Regions from separate parts of the Mesorhizobium sp. M0306 genome, predicted to be linked through region 1. Evidence: predicted binding sites of a transcription regulator. Region 1 holds the regulator's gene; each other region holds the start of a gene.
The links. The regulator PhoB, encoded in region 1, activates phosphate uptake and scavenging genes when phosphate is short. The targets are predictions, from matches to a motif close to TGTCATNNANCTGTCAT.

Region 1 (4,911 bases):
ATTTGCCTGCATCCGACACTATTTGTCGGACATTACCGACGGCTTCCGGTTCATGAGCGGCCGCGGCAACCGGGAGGAAAGCAAAACGATGTCGGTCGGAATCCGCCATGACGATTTGCGCCGGCGCAACCGGGCGATGGTGATCTCGGCAGTCCGCCGGGTTGGCCAGCCATCGCGTACGGAGATCGCCGCAGCCACCGGCCTCAGCCATTCGACCATATCGGCGATCTCCTCCGACCTGATACGGGAAGGCATCCTCGCCGAGAGCAAGGCAAGCGAGCCCGTTTCGTTGAAACGCGGTCGTCCGCAGGTCGGCCTCGCCCTCAACCCGGAAGCGGCGGCGGTGCTGACCGTGGTGTTGTCGCTGAATTTCCTGTCGGCCGCCATCATCAACTATGCGGGACAGGTGGTCGCCGAGGAACAGCGCCGGCTGGACACGCTGACCATGCCGCGCGACGAGCTGATCCGTGAATGCATGGCCGTCGTCCGGCGCCGGCTGCAGGATCCAGACCTTGACGTCCGCAGTGTCGCCCGCATCGCCCTGGCGATTCAGGGCATTACCGACTCCCCTGCACGCGCCATGCTGTGGTCGCCGATCACGCCGCAGACCGACATCGCCTTTGCCGACATGCTGGAAGACGAATTCGGCATCCCGGCCACGGTGGAGAACGATTGCAACATGATGGCGGTGGCTTTGCGCTGGCGCGATCCGGATCGCTATCGTGACGACTTCATCGCCATCCTGCTTTCGCACGGCATCGGCATGGGGCTGGTGTTGAAGGGCGAGCTGTTCACCGGCACGCATTCCTCGGGCGGCGAGTTTGGCCACATGATCCATCGTCCGGGCGGCGCGCTCTGCCGTTGCGGGCGGCGCGGCTGCATCGAGGCCTATGCCGGCAACTATGCCATCTGGCGCAACGCCAGGCAGATGAGCGAAGACAGCGAACCCATCGCCGACGTCAGCGACGCCGACATGCGCGCACTGGCGGCCCGGGCGCGCGAGAAAGATGGGCCGGAACGCGAGGCCTACCGCAAGGCCGGCGAAGCGCTGGGTTTCGGTCTCGGCTCGCTGTTCGCGCTGATCGATCCGGCGCCGGTCGCGATGGTCGGCGCCAGTGCCGCCGCCTTCGATCTGATCGAGCCGGCCTTGCGCCAGGCCATCGCCCAGACCGCCGGCGGCCAGCATTCGGGCTCGATCTCCTTCGACACCGAACCAAACGAATTGCCGCTGATCCGCGAAGGCTGCGCGATGCGGGCGTTAAGCTTCGTCGACCAGGAGATTTTCGCGCCGGGCGCGCAAATGAGGCCCGGCGTCAGAAAGCACGTAGCCTGACCAGGCGGGTCAATCTTCCCTGATCGCATAACCGGCACCGCGGATGGTGCGGATGACATCCGGCATGCGGCCGTTGTTGACGGCTTTGCGCAGCCGGCCGACATGGACGTCCACTGTGCGTTCGTCGATGTAGATCGTCTCGCCCCAGACATTATCGAGCAACTGGCTGCGCGAGAAGACGCGGCCCGGATGCCGCATCATGAACTCGAGCAGCCGGAATTCGGTCGGCCCGAGCCTGATCTCGCTCTTCTTGCGATAGACCCTGTGCGATTCGCGATCGAGCACGATGTCGCCGACCTTCAGCACGCTGGACAGCACTTCAGGCTTGGCGCGGCGCAGCAGCGCCTTGACCCTGGCCATGAATTCCGGTGTCGAAAACGGTTTGACCAGATAGTCGTCGGCGCCGGTCGAAAGACCGCGCACCCGGTCGCTCTCCTCGCCGCGCGCGGTCAGCATGATGATCGGCAGCCGCTCGGTTTCGGGGCGCACCCGCAACCGGCGGCAGAGCTCGATGCCGGAAACCGCTGGTATCATCCAGTCGAGCACCAGAAGGTCAGGCACATTCTCCTGCAAACGGATCTCGGCTTCGTCGCCGCGTGTCACCACCTCGACCTGGTAGCCTTCGGATTCGAGATTGTAGCGGAGCAGCACACCCAACGGCTCCTCGTCCTCCACCACCATTATGCGTGGTGCGATCATCGGCTGGGCACCCCCATCATGTCACCGGCGCGGACATTGTCGTTTCGTCCTGCTTCGGACGATTGACCGGCAATTGCTCGCCGGTCAGCACATAATACGCATTTTCGGCGATGTTGGTGACATGGTCGCCGATCCGCTCCAGATTCTTGGCGCAGAACAGCAGATGCGTGCAAGCGGTGATGTTGCGCGGATCTTCCATCATATAGGTCAAGAGCTCGCGGAACACGGACGTGTATTTGACGTCGATGCGCTCGTCTGCGGCACGCAGCTTGGCCAACGCGGCCGCATCGCCTGCGGCATATTCCTCAATGACGCCCTGCACCTGGATGAGCACCAGCTGCGCCATCGCGTCGATGGAATGCGACAGGTCGCGCGGCGTGACGCTGAGGCCGACCGCACTCACACGCTTGGCGATGTTCTTGGCAAGGTCGCCGATGCGTTCGAGGTCGCCGGCCATACGGATCGCTCCGACGACATGGCGAAGATCGTGGGCCATCGGCTGGCGTTTGGCGATCAGGGTGATGGCGCGATCGTCCAGTTCGCGTTGACGCGCATCCATGATGGCGTCGTCGGAAACGACGCGTTGCGCCAGCACGTTGTCGGAATTCAACAAGGCCTTGGTCGCCCCGCCGACCATCGAACCGGCGAGGTCGGCCATGTCGCGGATCAGCTTGCTGATCTGCTCGAGATCCTCGTCGAAAGAAGCGACTGTGTGTTCGCCCATGGTCCTGTCCTCATATGCATGATCGGAACGGCTCAGCCGAAGCGGCCGGTGATGTAGTCCTGCGTGCGCTTCTCGCGGGGCGACGTGAAGATCTTCTCGGTCCGGTCGAACTCGACCAGCTCACCCAGATACATGAAGGCGGTCTGGCGCGACACGCGCGCCGCCTGCTGCATGTTGTGAGTGACGATGACGATCGTGTAGTCGGCTTGCAATTCGTCGATCAGTTCCTCGATCTTGGCCGTCGACAACGGGTCGAGCGCCGAAGCCGGTTCGTCGAGCAGAATGACTTCCGGCTTCACGGCCACGGTGCGGGCGATACAGAGCCGCTGCTGCTGGCCGCCGGACAGGCTCAAGCCGCTGGCGTTGAGCTTGTCCTTGACCTCGCTCCACAGCGCGGCGCGCTTCAATGCCTGTTCGACGCGGCCGTCCATCTCGGACTTGCCGAGATTCTCATAGAGCCTGACGCCGAAGGCGATGTTCTCGTAGATCGACATCGGGAACGGTGTCGGCTTCTGGAACACCATGCCGATCTTGGTCCTCAGGAGGTTGAGATCCTGCGACCGGTCGAGAATGTTCTGGCCGTCGAGCAGCACCTGGCCCTCGGCTGTCTGTTTCGGGTAGAGCTCATAGATGCGGTTGAACACACGCAGCAGCGTCGATTTCCCGCAGCCCGAAGGCCCAATGAAGGCCGTGACGCTGCGCTCGGGCAGCGACAGGCTGATGTCCTTTAGCGCCTTGCTCTGGCCGTAGTAGAAGTTGAGGTTCTTGACCTCGATCTTCGTCTTCTCGGCGACCGTTTCGGTCATCGTCATGTCCGGGGACAACATCTGTGTCATCTGTCCTCTCTGCGTCCGGTAAGGCTGCGGGCGAGGATGCTCAAGCCCAGAACCGTCAGGGTGATTATGAGTGCGCCGGTCCACGCCAGCTGCTGCCATTCCTCGTAAGGGCTGAGAGCGAACTGGAAGATGGTCACCGGCAGGCTGGCCATCGGCGCGTTGATATTGCTGCTCCAGAACTGGTTGTTGAGCGCGGTGAAGAGCAGCGGCGCCGTCTCGCCGGAAATGCGTGCTATCGCCAGCAATATACCGGTGACGATGCCGGACAATGCGGCGCGATAGGCGACCGAACGGATCACCACCCAGCGCGGCGCGCCGATCGCGGCACCGGCTTCACGCAACGCGTTCGGTACCAGGTTGAGCATGTCTTCAGTGGTGCGCACGACCACCGGAATGACCAGGATGGCAAGCGCCACGGCGCCGGCAATGGCCGAGAAATGTCCCATTGGCCGCACCATCAGCTCATAGACGAACAAGCCGATGATGATCGACGGCGCCGACAACAGGATGTCGTTGATGAAGCGGACGACGGTGGTGATGCGCGAAAAGCGTCCATACTCGGCCATGTAGGTTCCCGCCAGCACGCCGATCGGCGTGCCGACGACAACGGCGATGATCGTCATCAGCAGGCTGCCCGCGATGGCATTGAGCAGGCCGCCGGCCTCGCCGGGTGGTGGCGTCATCTCGGTGAAGACCGCGAGCGAAAGCCCGGCTGTACCCTTATAGACCAGCGCGCCGAGGATGAGCGCCAGCCAGGCAAGCCCGATGCCGGCGGCGACGACGCAAAGCGCCATCATCACCGAATTCCTGGCTTTGCGGCGGCTGTGGAGCGATGAGGATGTCGACATCGGTCAGGCTCCCGTACGGGCGTCGATCCGCATCAGCATATAGCGGGCGGCGGCAAGGATCAGGAAGGTGATGACGAACAGGATCAGGCCGAGCGAAACCAGCGAGGAGGTGTAGAGGTCGCCGTCGGCCTCCGTGAATTCATTGGCGATGGTCGCCGAGATCGTCGTGCCCGGCGCGAACAGAGAGGCACTGATGCGGTGCGCGTTGCCGATGACGAAGGTCACCGCCATGGTCTCGCCGAGCGCCCGGCCGAGGCCAAGCATGACGCCGCCCATGATGCCGATGCGGGTATAGGGAATGACCACGCGCCGGGTCACTTCCCAAGTCGTGCAACCGATGCCGTAGGCCGATTCCTTGAGCACCGCCGGCACTGTATCGAAGACGTCCTTGGTGATCGAGGTGATGAAGGGCAACACCATGATGGCGAGGATCAGCGCCGAGGTCAGAAGGCCGATGCCGTAAGGAGGGCC
Region 2 (4,911 bases), on a different contig from region 1:
CCAGACGGACCAGCGCCGGCGCGGCACCGCGCATGGCGCTTGAGAGGCTGGTGGGATCGGCATGCCCCGACCAGCCCTCGGCGATGCGCTTGCCCCTGGTGAAGGCAGCGAGATTGAAGGCAGTGCCACGGCTGACCGGATAGGCGACCATATGGAAGCCGGGATAGAGGAAGGCGGTAACGCAATCGGCCGCACCGATCGCTGCAAAGGTTTGTCCGGCGGGGCTGTCGGCGGCCACCGTGGCGCGCCAGGCAAGCTCGCCCGAAAACCGGCTCCTACCGAATTCGGCCGCCTTGCGGGCAAGTGTTTCTCGCACTGACGACCAGACGCCATCGGCGCCGATCAGCAGACAGCCAGCCTCGACCGTTTCGCCATCAACCGATGCAGTGACGGCGACACCTTTCGGTCCGGCTGTGATGTCGGTCACCCGCGAGCCAGCGATCAGATCGATACCGGGCTGCTCCGAAACTCGCTGCATCAGCGCTGACTGCAGATCGGCGCGGTGGGCAACGAGATAGGGCGCTCCCCAGCGCGTTTCTGCGGCCTGGCCAAGCGGTACGCACGCCAGCTTGCGCAGCGTGGCGGCATCCTTGAGCACGACCGCCTCCGGCCGCACCGCCGTCGCCAGCAGCCGTTCGAGTACGCCGAGCTGCCGTAGGATACGCGTCGCGTTAGGTGAAAGCTGGATGCCGGCGCCGGCAGCCTCGAGGTGCTGCGCCTGTTCGAACAGTTTTATCCGATAGCCGCGCTCGGCGAAGGCCAGTGCCGCGGTCAGCCCGGCGACGCCCGCCCCGGCGATGACCACCTGCCGGGACTGCGTTTCCTGCATCAGGCTTGTCGCGGAAGAATCAGGCGGCCTGGTCGATATAGAGGCAGCCCGGCGGCTGCGTTTCCAATGCCTTCAGCTTCGGCGAATATCGATAGAGCGTCGAGCAATAGGGGCAGACCTTTTCATTGTCGTCGCCCATGTCGAGAAATACATGCGGATGGTCGAAAGGCGGATTGGCGCCAGTGCACATGAATTCCTTGACGCCGATGTCGATTGCCGGATAGCCCGCATCGTTCTGGAAATGGGGAATGGAACCGCCTGCCATCGTCGTCTCCTGATCTTGTCGATTGCATCTGGATCATAACCCGTCTCTTTGCAAGATCGATGAAATGAAACTGTCGCAAAAGCCTGTCAGAGGATAAGTTAAGCCGGTTAACACCGTAATCCGCGGACGGGTGTGAGAAGAGCAGGAACTATGAACGAACTGAAGCCGGTGCAGAACGAATTCATCACCATCGAGGCTGCGAGCCGCGAAGGCGGCAATCCTGACCGCTTCGTCAACCGCGAGTTTTCCTGGCTGCAATTCAACCGCCGCGTGCTCGAGGAATCGCTGAACGCCAATCATCCGCTGCTCGAGCGCGTTCGCTTCCTGTCGATATCGGCAGCCAATCTCGACGAGTTCTTCATGGTCCGCGTCGCGGGTCTTGCCGGCCAGGTGCGCGAAGGCATCGTGCTGAAGAGCCCGGACGGGCGCACCCCCGAGCAGCAGCTCGAACAGTTGCTGCGCGAGGTAGAGCGCCTGCAGGAGGACCAGCAGAACAGCCTTTCGGCGCTGATGCTGTTGCTCAACAAGGAAGGCATCGAGAGCATCACCCGCGATGCCCTGACCAAGGACGAGAAGACCTGGCTCGAGGACCATTTCCAGGAGCAGGTGTTTCCGGTGCTGACGCCCCTGTCGATCGACCCAGCGCATCCGTTTCCGTTCATTCCCAATCTCGGTTTCTCGATGGCGCTGCAATTGCGCCACCGCAAGAACGGCGAGGAAATGAGCGCGCTTTTGCGCCTGCCGGTGGCGCTGAGGCGCTTCATCCGCTTGCCGGATCGCAAGCATCACGTCCGCTTCGTTCCGCTCGAAGAGGCGGTCAGTCTCTACATCGGCAAGCTGTTCCCCGGCTACGAGGTCAAGGGCTCCGGCACGTTCCGCATCATCCGTGACAGCGATATCGAGGTCGAGGAAGAATCCGAAGATCTGGTGCGGCTGTTCGAGACGGCGCTGAAGCGTCGCCGCCGCGGCTCGGTCATCCGCATCGAGTTCGACAGGCTGATGCCGTCCGAACTGCGCGACTTCGTCGCCGGTGAGCTTGGCGTCTCGGCAAGCCGCATCAGCGTGCTTACCGGGCCGCTGGCGCTTAGCCAGATCTCGGAGATCGTCGCCGTCGCCCGCGACGATCTGAAGTTCACGCCCTACAATCCGCGCTTCCCCGAGCGCATCCGTGAGCACGGCGGCGATTGCTTTGCCGCCATCCGCGAGAAGGACATCATCGTCCACCACCCTTACGAATCCTTCGACGTGGTGGTGCAGTTCCTGCGCCAGGCGATGGCCGATCCGGAAGTGGTGGCGATCAAGCAGACGCTCTACCGCACCTCCAACGATAGCCCGATCGTACGCGCTCTGGTCGACGCCGCCGAGGCCGGCAAGTCGGTGACGGCGCTGGTCGAGCTCAAGGCGCGTTTCGACGAGGAGGCCAACATCCGCTGGGCCCGCGACCTCGAGCGCGCCGGCGTCCAGGTTGTCTTCGGTTTCCTCGAGCTCAAGACCCACGCGAAAATGTCGCTGGTGGTGCGGCGCGAGGACGGCAGGCTACGCAATTACGTGCATCTCGGCACCGGCAACTACCACCCGGTCACCGCACGCATCTACACCGACCTGTCCTTCTTCACCACCGACCCGACGATCGCGCGCGATGTCGCGCAATTGTTCAACTTCATCACCGGCTATGCCGAGCCGGCCGAGCAGATGCGGCTGGCCATATCGCCGTTCACGCTGCGCAACCGCATTCTCAAGCACATTTCGGACGAGATCGGCCATGCGCTGGATGGCAGGCCGGCTCGCATCTGGATGAAGATGAATGCGCTGGTCGATCCGATCATCATCGATGCGCTTTATGACGCCAGCCGTGCCGGCGTCGAGATCGATCTCGTCGTGCGCGGCATCTGCTGCCTGAGGCCGCAGGTGCCCGGCCTGTCGGAGAACATTAGGGTGAAGTCGATCGTCGGCCGCTTCCTCGAGCACAGCCGCATCTACTGCTTCGGCAACGGCCACGGCCTGCCATCGGACGGGGCGATCGTCTACATCTCCTCGGCCGATTTGATGCCGCGCAATCTCGACCGCCGCGTCGAGACCATGGTGCCGATCACCAATCCAACTGTGCATGAGCAGGTGCTCGGCCAGATCATGCTCGGCAACATCATGGACAACCAGCAAAGTTTCGACGTATTGGCTGACGGAACCTCCCGGCGCGTTGTGCTGGAGGAGGGCGAGGAACCGTTCAACGCGCAGGAATATTTCATGACCAATCCGAGCCTGTCCGGACGGGGCGATGCGTTGAAGTCGCATGCCCCCAAGCGCATCGCGCAGTTCAAGCGCCGCAAGAAACAGAACGCAGCGACGGGCTGATGATTTCAGCGTCCCAGGGCCGGCTGCAGGACCGCCGACCGCTGTCCATCATCGATATCGGGTCGAACTCGATCCGTCTTGTCATCTATGAGGGGTTGGCGCGCTCGCCGACCTTGCTTTTCAACGAAAAGATGCTGGCCGGCCTCGGCCGCGGCATCGTTTCGACCGGAAAGCTCGATCCCGAGGCGGTGACGCGCTCGATGGAAGAGTTCCGCCGCTTCCACGCGCTTTCCGACCAGGCCGGCGCCGAGCGCATGTATGTGCTGGCGACCGCCGCCGCTCGCGAGGCCGTCAACGGCCCCGACTTCATCCACCGCGCCGAGGACGTGCTCAAGACCGAGATCCAGGTGCTGAGCGGCCGCGAGGAAGCCCATTATTCGGCACTCGGCGTCATCTCCGGTTTCCACCCGGCCAACGGCATTGCCGGCGACCTTGGCGGCGGCAGCCTCGAACTGATCGATATCGATGGTGAGACGATCGGTGACGGCATCACGCTGCCGTTGGGCGGCTTGCGCCTGCAGGACATGGCGAAGAACTCGCTGACCCAGGCGGCTAGGATCACGCGCGAGCAACTGGCGCGGGCGAAGCTGCTGAAGGGCGGGCAGGGCAGGGCCTTCTACACGGTCGGCGGCACCTGGCGAAACCTCGCCCGGCTGCACATGGAAATGACCAACTACCCGCTCGGCGTCATGCACCATTACGAGATCGGCATCGAAAGCGCCGCAAACTTCCTTCGGCAGGTCGCCAAGGCCGAGATCGATAAGATCAAAGGCATCGAGGGCGTCTCCAAGAACCGCCGCTCGCTGCTGCCCTACGGCGCCATCGTGCTGCAGGAGATCATGGCGGCGATGCAGCCCTCGAAGATCATCGTCTCGGCGCTGGGCGTGCGCGAGGGCTTTCTCTATTCGCTGCTCGACAAGGCCGAGCAGAAAGCCGATCCGCTGATCTCGGCGGCGGAAGAGCTTGCCCGCCTGCGCTCGCGCTCGGTCGACCACGCGCATGAGCTTGTCGAGTGGACCGGCAAGGCGTTCGCCGCCTTCGGCATCGACGAGACCAGGGATGAGGCGCGCTACCGCCACGCCGCCTGCCTGCTCGCCGATATCGGCTGGCGTGCCCATCCCGAATATCGCGGCAAGCAATCGCTCAACATCATCGCCCACGCCTCCTTCATCGGCGTCGATCATCCCGGCCGCGCCTTCCTGGCGCTTGTCAGCCTGTTTCGCCACGAGGGGGTGTTCAATGAAGCCGCTCCGGAAATCCGCGGGCTGGCGACACCGCGCTACCTCGAGCGCGCCCGCTTGCTGGCCGCGCTGCTGCGCGTCGTCTATTTGCTGACCGCGGCAATGCCGGGCGTCATGCCACGGCTGAAATGGGAAAACCGCGGCAATGGCGTGCTGGCGCTGGTGCTGCCGGCAGCGCTGGCCGATCTTTACGGCGAGCGGCCGGCCGGCCGGCTGGCACAGCT
Region 3 (4,911 bases), on a different contig from region 1:
AGCTTCGGCGTGAACAGTTCGGAAAATGTCGGGCGTGCCGGTTGATGCGCTGCCCGCCGGGTCTGATCCATCGAGTGCCTTCCCCATGAAACCAAGGAGGCGGCGGGATCGTCGGCAGGACTGTCGGCGGTCGCCGTCGCGACTTGGAGCGGCGTGCGTCCAAATGGGCGCACAGATACGCTCCAACACTTTTGAACGGCGCATCGGACTATCCGAAAATCGGATTTGATTTTCGGCGATGCGGCAGTACCATCAGCCCTGCGGGTTCTGCGGCGTGACAGGCTTGAGGCGAACGCCCCTGCCGCCACGCTCGCTCGCCTGGTTCTCGCCGATCAGCTCGACCCCGGCCTCTTCAAGGGCCTGGATGACCTTCATCAGCGTATCGACCACGCCCCGGACCACGCCGTCGCTCGCTTCCATGCGCTGAATGGTTGGAAGCGAAACCCCGGCGCGCTCGGCGAGCGTCTTCTGATCGATGCCGGCCAGCGCCCTCGCGGCACGCATCTGCGCGGCAGTGATCATCGGCCAAAACCCCCGTCTGAATCTGCGGTATCACGTATAATACCTTCATTATGATGGTTCAAGCATCATCTTGCATATGTGAAACATGCAGCACTCTTTGCCAGCCGATGCGCTAGCATGCTACGACATCGTTTGGCGGGACATCCATTGCGATCCCGATTTCACAGGCGACGACTCAAAAAGGATGAGCAGGTGAAGATATTCAAAGCGTTGGCGACCTCGACAGCCTTGCTGTCGATGGTTTTCCTGCTGGCAGGCTGCGGCCATGGCCTGATCAACAGGCTGATTTGACCGCAAATCGACTGACATGAGTCAGGTGCCGCCGGCCCGCCCGAGCCGTCGCTGCAGGAACCGGGCCGCAAGCCAGCACAGCATCGCCCAGGCAAAGCCGGCGCACCAGCCGGCCAATACGTCGGACGGCCAGTGGACGCCGAGATAGATGCGGCTGATGCCGACCACCACCGTCGTCAGCACCGCCAGCCCGAGCACATAGATCTTCGTTGTCCGCCCGGGCAAAAACCGCGCCGCCATGCTGCCCAGCGTCAAATATGTTACCGCCGACAGCATGGCGTGGCCGCTCGGAAACGAAAGCGATGCCACGTCGGCGAGATGCGAGACCAGATCGGGGCGCGGCCGGTCTATATCGAACTTGAGCACGCTTGACAGGACCTGGCCACCCGCTACCGCGACGAACATGAGAAGCGCCGCGCCTGGCCTGCGTATGAGGAGCAGATAGACGATCATTGCCGCGGTAATCAGGACCAACACGCTGGCGCTGCCGAGGCTGGTGATGTCGCGCATCGCTCCTTCCAGCCACGCCGGTCCGATCGGATTGTCGGGCTGGCCGGCCTTGCGGAAGGCGAGCAGGATTTCGGTATCGAAGGCATGCGGCGTGGTGGCCCGCGCCATCTCCATCAGCTCCTCGAACCCCCACAGCCCGCCGGCAATGATCAGCCCGGCCAGCAGAACCGGGAACTCCAGCCAGTTGCGCAGTCTGCTTGCGGTCTTCTTCATCGGCCCGATCGCAGTTACAGCCTTTGCAGATAGGGCCCGAGCGTGATCAGCGCCACAGCTGCGATGGCAAGCACAATGCCGGTCGCCTGCAAGGCATTGACGCGCTCGCCGAAGAAGACCAGCGCCACCACATTCACCGACACCAGCTGGATCACCGCTGACAGGCTGAACGACACCGACATGCCGAATTCACGGATCAGCCTCAGCATGATCAGATTGCCGAGCGAATAGAGCGCCAACGTCAGCACGATCTTGCCGAGGCTCGGCGCCAGCCCCCACTGTTTGGCAGCCATCGCCGCCAGCAGGAAGATCACCGTCGAAACGCAGAGCTGCCCAAGTCCCCAGAAACTCACTTTTTGTTCCTCCCGATGCGGTCCTACGCCCACCGCAGCTCTTGTTTCCGAAGCGCCGGTCGCGGTCAAGCGGGGCCGATGCTGGATACAAAATCGCAGTGGTAATTAGCCGGCATGTCATCAAACTGTGACCTGCCGGCGATACCGGACTGGCCAGGCAACACGCTCCAGCAATCCATCCAGCCAGAGGCATGCCCCTATGACCGAACATCGCTCCCCTGACGCCCATTTCCGCACCAGCCTGCTCGAGGAAAACGACGGGCCAGGAGCCAATCCCACCGACAACCGCACCATGGGTGAAATCATCGCCGCGCGGTTCTCGCGCCGCGGCTTCCTCAAGGGCTCGCTTGCCGTCTCGGCCATAGCCGCTACCGTCAGCCCGCTGGCGCTGATCACCGCCGACAACGCCCGCGCCGCCGAAGGCTCCGCCTTCGCTTTCGACGAGCTCGAGGCCGGCATCGACGACAAGCATCACGTCGCACCCGGCTATGACGCCGATGTGCTGCTGCGCTGGGGCGATCCGCTGTTCGCCGATTCGCCGGAATTCGATCCGACAAAACAGTCGGCGGAGGCCCAGGCCAGACAATTCGGCTACAACAACGACTATGTCGGCTATATCCCGATCGACGGCTCGGCCGAGCACGGCCTGCTGGTGGTCAACCACGAATACACCAATCCGCACCTGATGTTTTCGGGCCTCGTCACCATCGTCGACGGCAAAGCCAAGCAGGCGCCTCTCAGCAAGGAACAAGTCGACGTCGAGATGACCGCGCATGGCGGCACCATTGTCGAGGTCCGCAAGATATCAGGCAAATGGCAGGTCGTTCGCGACGGCAAGCTCAACCGCCGCATCACCTCCAACACCGAGATCGAGCTCTCCGGCCCCGTCGCCGGCCACGACCGCGTCAAGACCAGCGCCGACCCGAGCGGCACCAAAGTCATCGGCACTGTCAACAACTGCGCCGGCGGCGTCACGCCATGGGGCACCTATGTCATGGCCGAGGAGAACATCCACGGCTATTTCTCGGGCGAGCTGCCGCAGAGCCATAAGGAAGCCGCCAATTACAAGCGCCTCGGCATTCCCGAAGGTGCCTATGAATGGGCAGCGCATTACGACCGTTTCGACATCGGCAAGGAGCCAAACGAGCCGAACCGCTTCGGCTGGATCGTCGAGGTCGACGTTCAGGATCCGACTTCGGTGCCGAGGAAGCGCACCGCGATGGGCCGCTTCAAGCATGAGGGCGCCGAGTCGATCGTCGCCAAGGATGGCCGTGTCGTCTTCTATCTCGGCGACGACGAGCGCTTCGACTACGTCTATAAGTTCGTCACCACAGGCAAATTCAACCCGGACGACCGCGCTGGAAACAAGGATTTGCTCGACGATGGCACCTTGCATGTCGGCAAGTTTGCCGAGGACGGTTCGGTCGAATGGTTGCCGATCGTCTTCGGCCAAGGGCCGCTGACGGCGGAGAACGGCTTTGCCAGCCAGGCCGACGTGCTGATCGAAACGCGCCGCGCCGCCGACCTGCTCGGCGCCACCAAGATGGACCGTCCGGAAGACATCCAGCCCAATGCCGCCAACGGCAAGGTCTATGTCATGCTGACCAACAATTCGAAGCGCAAGGCCGATCAGGTCGACGCCGCCAACCCGCGTGCCGAAAATGCCTTTGGCCACATCATCGAGATCGTCGAGGACGGCGGCGATTTCACTGCCACCAAGGGCAAGTGGGAGGTGCTCTTGAAATGCGGTGATCCCTCGGTTGCCGCTGTCGGCGCCACCTTCTCGACCGCAACCACGGCCAATGGCTGGTTCGGCATGCCGGACAATTGCGCGGTCGATTCGGCCGGCCGCCTCTGGGTTGCTACCGACGGCCAGGGCCCGAAGGCCACTGGCCGCACCGACGGTCTGTGGGCGGTCGACACGGAAGGGCCGGCAAGGGCCACATCAAAGCTGTTCTTCCGTGTGCCGATAGGCGCCGAAATGTGCGGCCCGTTGTTTGCGCCGGACGACCAGACCGCCTTCGTTGCCGTCCAGCATCCGGGCGACGGCGGCGAGGACTGGGAGGCTTTCGGCCGTCCATCCTATTATGAGGATTTGTCGACCCGCTGGCCCGACTTCAAGCCGGACATCCCGGTGCGCCCGGCGGTCGTTGCCATCACCAGGCAAGGTGGCGGCAAGATCGCGGTCTGACGCGCAGCCAGGTCTTGCAGTCTCAAGGAAGGATTTCGGCGATACGAAATCCTTCCTTTCCTGATACACGCATCCATGCTGCCCATCATGCGCCGACGAATTATTCGGTGCGCTGAACCACGGCCACATTCATTGTGCTTCGCAACCTGAAGCCAATGGACTTGTATAGTCCTATGGCCGTGGCGTTGCTGGCATAGGCGTGGAGATAGGGAACTTCGCCGCGCGCCACTATCCGGTTTGCCACGAACAGGGACAGCAGCTTGCCCAGGCCGCCGCCCCGAAATTCCGGATGTGAGCATACCCCGCTGAGTTCGGTATAGCCGGGTTGCTTCATGCGCTCGCCGGCCATCGCCGCAAGCCTGCCCTCGATTTTCACACCCCAAAAATCGCCCAGGCTCAAGGCTTCGAGCGTGAATGGGCCAGGCTTGGTGAGCAATGCCAGGGCGAGCATCTCAGCGGCATCGTCTCGCGTCAGACGTTGCACGCGTTTGTCAGACACGGTTTGCAACGGCTGCTCGGCAATCATCTGAACCCCGGCTGCGGTCGAAGTCGCGGAAAGCCCCGCGGGCAGATCAATGGCGTCCGACTGAAGCAGAATGACACTCTCGCCTGGGGAACAAGCTTTCCGAGCGCCTGCAAGTTATCCGCGTCGTCCGCCCCGGTGGCGGCGAAAGGGACGATTGACGGCCGGTATCGCATGGCGAGGTTGTCACCCTCCGCGAAGGCCCGATGTCGCGTCTGAAGCGCGCTCCAGATAGGGCGGTCAAGCAGGTGCCTCATTGTACCGCATCCTTCGGTTTTTTTACTCGATGGTCGAGGGGAGCCGCGGCG
Region 4 (4,911 bases), on a different contig from region 1:
AACTTCATGTGCGCCGGCGGAAAGGTTCCACGCGGAACGGTCTTCATCCTGGAAAAGCGCTGCCAGGGCCGAGATCGGCCGATGCAGGGATACGGCAAGGCGGCGCACATCCTTCAGCTGCCGTCTTTCGTCTGCAAGCCGCTCGGTCACGAGATGATCCTCGACTGCGTCCAGGCGCTTCGTCGCCGCGGCGAGCCGCAGGCTGGTGGTCTTGCAAAAAGCCATGACCAGCGTTTCGAACAGCTCGAATGCCGTGGCCGGCCGCAGCCCCGCGGCAAGGGCAGTGTGCACTTCCTCCACCGCCGCCAGCGGATGCCGGCGGCCGGTGACCAGCAGCCGCTCCGAGACCGCAAAATGCAATCTGCCGATGGTCGTCGACTGATGGGCGATCTCGCCATGCAGGTCGGCCGAAATGCCGTGAACGACGCCATTCTCATGCGCCAGCACCAGGCTGTCCTCATGTCCTTCGAGGATTGCATGAGCCGACGCCGGCAGCGCGCAGGCGTGGCTGACCCAGGAATGGGCGCGCCGGTCGACTAGGTCGACATGCAGCCAGACCCAGCCGTCCGCTGAGGCCAGCGCGGGTTCTATGTCTCGGGGCGCCAGCGGTTCGGGAGCTTTGCCGGGAGCGGCATGATAGGCCCAGACCAGCCCAGGAGTATGGTGCTGATCGTCCGCGGCGAGCAATGTCAGATGCGATGCGTCATTCATGGCCGGCCGAAACGATGCACGTTCAGATGATCCGGGCGGCGCCGCGACATTCTGGTCAAACCCTGCCCCCGCTCAGAATACCTGGCGGAAGATGACGAACAGCACGAAGGCAAGACAGATGGAGGCCGGAAGGGTCAGTATCCAGGCCATCAGCATGTTGCGCACCGTCGACCATTGCAGGCCCGAACCATTCGCCGCCATGGTGCCGGCAACGCCCGACGACAGCACATGGGTGGTTGAGACCGGCAGGCCGAGATAGTCGGCCGATGCGATCGTCGCCATCGCGACAAGCTCGGCGGACGCGCCCTGGCCGTAGGTCAGATGGCTTTTGCCGATCTTCTCGCCGACGGTGACGACGATGCGCTTCCAGCCGACCATGGTGCCGAGGCCGAGCGCCAGCGCGATGGCGACCTTGACCCAGAGCGGGATGAACTTCGTCGCGTTGTCGACGGCCTTATGATAGGTCGTCACCGCCTTCAGGTCGTCTGCCTGCATCGGCAGCAGCTTCCTCTTGTCGATCAGCTTCAGCGCTTCACCGATAAGATAGATGTTGTTGCGGGCGTTGCTGACCAGCGTTGTCGGCAGCTTTTCCACGGACGGATAGGGCGACAACATGGCGCTGGTGTCGTGGATGAAGCTCTGCAGGGCAGGCGTGGTCTCGTCCTTCCAGGTCTTGGTGCGAACGGCGTCGCCGACCACGGTCGCCGCGTCGGTCACAGCGACGCCGGGCTTGACGTATTTGCCGAGTACCGTTTCGACCTGGGTCGCCGCGGATTTGTAAGCTTCGAGATAGTTCACGTCCGGTGTGCGGTTGAGCGCGAAGGCGGTCGGCACCACGCCGATCAGGATGAGCATGATGAGGCCCATGCCCTTTTGCCCGTCATTGGAGCCGTGGGCAAAGCTCACGCCGGTGCAGGTGAAGATAAGCAGCGCGCGAATCCACAGTGGCGGCGGAGCGCTCGACTTGGGCGCCTCGTAGAGCTCGCGGTTCCTGACCAGCAGCTTCATCACCAGAAGCAGCAGCGCGGCCAGGCCGAATCCGACCAGCGGCGAGATCAGAAGCGACAGGCCGACATTGGATGCCTGTGACCAGTCGACGCCGCTAGTGACGGAGCCGGCCGGGGCCATGAACTGGTTGGCGAGACCGACGCCGATGATCGAACCGATCAGCGTGTGCGAGCTCGAGGCAGGCAGGCCGAGATACCAGGTTCCGAGGTTCCACATGATCGCTGCGACCAGCAGCGCGAAAACCATGGCTAGCCCCGCGCTCGAGCCGACCTGAAGGATCAGCTCGACCGGCAGCAGCGATATGATGCCGAAGGCGACCGCTCCGCTGGCGGTAAGCACGCCGAGGAAGTTGAAGAAGCCGGACCACATCACCGCAAGCTCGGCCGGCATGGAATGCGTGTAGATCACGGTTGCCACCGCATTGGCGGTGTCGTGAAAACCGTTGACGAATTCGAAGCCGAGCGCGATCAGCAGCGCCAGGCCAAGCAGGATCCACGGCACCGCGACGGTGCTGGTCAGGTCCTGGCTGAGCGCGTAGCCGACATAGGCAAGGCCGCCCAGAACAATGACGGCAAAGGCCGGCAGAAACCATTTGCCGGTGCCGCTTGGCCGGTCGAGCGGATGCTCCGGCCTTGGAATTCCTGCCTCGCTTGAAACAATATCGACCATACCCACTCCTCCTGCGTTGCAGCAAAGAATGGGAGGACGCTATGTCGGCACAATGAAGCCTGTGTGACGGCAGGCACTTTGGGTCGACGCAAACGGGCGATCGAAGCGACCGAGGCAACTGAACCCGGCCGGCGCATTCCTGGACTATTCCGCGATCTCCAGCAGCGTCGATATCAGCAGCCGGCGCTCTTCGGCGGAGAGAATGTCCGAACCGAACAGGTTCATGCTGCGAAGCCCTTCGATGGCGAGATAGCAGACCAGCAGCGCCCTGAGGTTAGGAGTCTCCCCCTTCAGCCGCTGGAACAGCTGCCGCCTGAACGATTTTATTGGCGTCAGGAAATCGGGATCCTCGGCAATCGCCGAAAAAATCCAGGACGCAGACGGTTTCGACTCCTCCGCATGCTCGGCCGAAAGCCTGATATAGGCCGCAAGCGGGCTCTCACCGCTGACACCGTTGGTGCGGGCGGCCTCAAGCGCCTGTTGGAACGCACTGAGGTAATCCTCCACCAGCGCCTGCATCAATTTCGCCTTGGTCGGGAAATTGTAGAGAAGACCACCTTTCGACACGCCGGCACGGCTGGCGACCGCATCCAGCGAAAGGCTGCCAGGACCCGTCTCGCGCGCCACGTCGGCGGCGGCGGCGAGAATCTTCTCGCGCGAATTTGCTCTGCGGGCCTTCATCAAGCGTTCCCCATTCATTAGCTTAGGCGGAATTGACAAGACCGTCCAGACGGTACAGTAAGATCGCCGTCATTTGAAATTGGGACCAGTCACAGGTATGTGTTCCGGTCGTCCGACCGTTATGCTGGGCCATGGCCGAGGGGACTGTTCGTGATCAAGCGCTTCATCATCGCCTTCATTCTGCTCGTGCTGGTGTGCGGCGGCATCGTCGGCTTCAACCTGTTTCGCGACAATGCGATCAAACAGTTCTTCGCCACCATGAAGCCGCCGGCCGCGACCGTGTCGACGGTCATCGTCAAACCGATGTCCTGGACGCCCGGCATCGAGGCGATCGGCACTGTCAGTGCCGTGCGCGGCGTCGACCTCACGGTCGAAACGGCGGGCATCGTCAAGGACATCCTGTTCCATGCCAATCAGAAGGTCGCCGCCAACGCCGTGCTGCTGCAGCTCGACGATGAAGTCGAGCGAGCCGATCTCGTGGCGTCGAAGGCGCAAGCCACATCCGACCAGACGACGCTGATGCGCGCTCTCGAGCTGCAGAAGCGCGGGGTCGGCACCGACGCTACGCTCGACACGGCGCAGGCCGCGGCATCGGTCTCCGCCGCGCAGGTAAACAAGCTGCAAGCGGTGCTCGACCAAAAGCAGTTGACGGCCCCCTTCAAGGGTACCGTCGGTATTCCGAAAATCGACCTTGGCCAGTATCTCACACCCGGCACCGCTGTGGTGACCTTGCAGGACTTGGATACGATGCGTGTCGATTTCACCGTGCCGGAGCAGCAGCTTCCGCAGCTGAAGATCGGACAGACGGTGCGGCTGGGCGTCGGCGGCGGCGACATGCCGTTCGCCGGTAGCATCCGCGGTATCGATCCGAAGATCGACCCGACCAGCCGACTGGTGACGGTGAGGGCGGAGGTCGGCAATCCGGAAGGCAAGCTGACGCCCGGCCAGTTCGTCCAGGTGCGCGTCGAACTGCCCGAGGAGAACGACGTGCTGGCGCTGCCGCAGACGGCACTGACCTCCAGCCTGTACGGCGACTTCGTCTTCGTGGTGCGCCCGGCCAAATCCGCCGAAGCCAACGGCGCGGCTCCCGAGGCAAAGCCGGAAGAAAAGCCGGCTGCAGATGCTGCCAAGCCCGCAGCCGAAGCACCCGCGGCAAAACCCGAAGAAAAGCCGGCCGCTACCCCAGCCAAACCCGCAGCGGAAGACAAGCCGGCAGCGGAAGAACAGAAGCCGCAGCTCGTGCTAGCCCAGGTGTTCGTCAAGCCAGGCCGCCGCAACGCCGGCCTAGTCGAGATACTGCAGGGTATCGAGCCCGGCGACGAAGTCGTTACCGCCGGCCAGAACCGGCTCTCCAACGGCATGTCCGTTGCCGTCGACAACACGATCGATCCGAGCAAGCCAGGGAACCAGCAGGCAGCCCAGCAATGAGCTTTTCCGACCTCTTCATCCGCCGCCCGGTCCTTTCGACCGTGCTTGCCTGCATGATCCTGCTTCTGGGTTTTCAGGGCATTTTCAACCTTTCGATCCGGCAGTATCCAGAGGTTGAAGAAACGGCCATCACGATCACCACGGCCTATCCCGGCGCCAGCGCCGACCTAATCCAGGGGTTCATTTCCGCGCCGATCGCGCGTGCCGTCGCTTCGACCGAAAACATCGATTATGTCACGTCGTCGAGCCGGCCGTCCTCCAGCACCGTGACAGTGCAGATGAAGCTCGGCTCCGACCCCGACGTCGCGCTGAACGAAGTCTTGTCGAAGGTTCAGAGCGTTCGCGGCGATCTGCCGGACGAAACCAAAGACCCGGTGATCGTCAAGGGCACCGGCCAGCAGTTCGCGATGATGT

Region 2: the regulator PhoB is predicted to act here: its motif matches at 1,155-1,171, upstream of NKI95_RS15160 (RNA degradosome polyphosphate kinase).
Region 3: the regulator PhoB is predicted to act here: its motif matches at 2,005-2,021, upstream of NKI95_RS09145 (PhoX family protein).
Region 4: the regulator PhoB is predicted to act here: its motif matches at 2,441-2,457, upstream of NKI95_RS17495 (inorganic phosphate transporter).

What each region holds. Positions count from the first base shown of each region.
Region 1 covers NZ_JAMYRY010000001.1:733,136-738,046, forward strand. Annotated here, with positions in the region: gene NKI95_RS03765 (ROK family protein) at 89-1,333, shown strand; gene phoB (phosphate regulon transcriptional regulator PhoB) at 1,343-2,032, opposite strand; gene phoU (phosphate signaling complex protein PhoU) at 2,049-2,756, opposite strand; gene pstB (phosphate ABC transporter ATP-binding protein PstB) at 2,789-3,592, opposite strand; gene pstA (phosphate ABC transporter permease PstA) at 3,589-4,440, opposite strand; gene pstC (phosphate ABC transporter permease subunit PstC) at 4,444-4,911, opposite strand, start outside.
Region 2 covers NZ_JAMYRY010000008.1:234,244-239,154, forward strand. Annotated here, with positions in the region: gene NKI95_RS15150 (FAD-dependent monooxygenase) at 1-829, opposite strand, end outside; gene NKI95_RS15155 (zinc-finger domain-containing protein) at 849-1,094, opposite strand; gene NKI95_RS15160 (RNA degradosome polyphosphate kinase) at 1,245-3,446, shown strand; gene ppx (exopolyphosphatase) at 3,446-4,911, shown strand, end outside.
Region 3 covers NZ_JAMYRY010000004.1:105,794-110,704, forward strand. Annotated here, with positions in the region: gene NKI95_RS09125 (SulP family inorganic anion transporter) at 1-71, opposite strand, end outside; gene NKI95_RS09130 (helix-turn-helix domain-containing protein) at 253-522, opposite strand; gene NKI95_RS09135 (phosphatase PAP2 family protein) at 835-1,536, opposite strand; gene NKI95_RS09140 (hypothetical protein) at 1,551-1,889, opposite strand; gene NKI95_RS09145 (PhoX family protein) at 2,089-4,080, shown strand; partial or broken gene NKI95_RS09150 (GNAT family N-acetyltransferase) at 4,181-4,860, opposite strand; gene NKI95_RS09155 (MarR family winged helix-turn-helix transcriptional regulator) at 4,857-4,911, opposite strand, start outside.
Region 4 covers NZ_JAMYRY010000011.1:66,125-71,035, reverse strand. Annotated here, with positions in the region: gene NKI95_RS17500 (transporter) at 1-711, opposite strand, end outside; gene NKI95_RS17495 (inorganic phosphate transporter) at 784-2,388, opposite strand; gene NKI95_RS17490 (TetR/AcrR family transcriptional regulator) at 2,533-3,069, opposite strand; gene NKI95_RS17485 (efflux RND transporter periplasmic adaptor subunit) at 3,220-4,497, shown strand; gene NKI95_RS17480 (efflux RND transporter permease subunit) at 4,494-4,911, shown strand, end outside.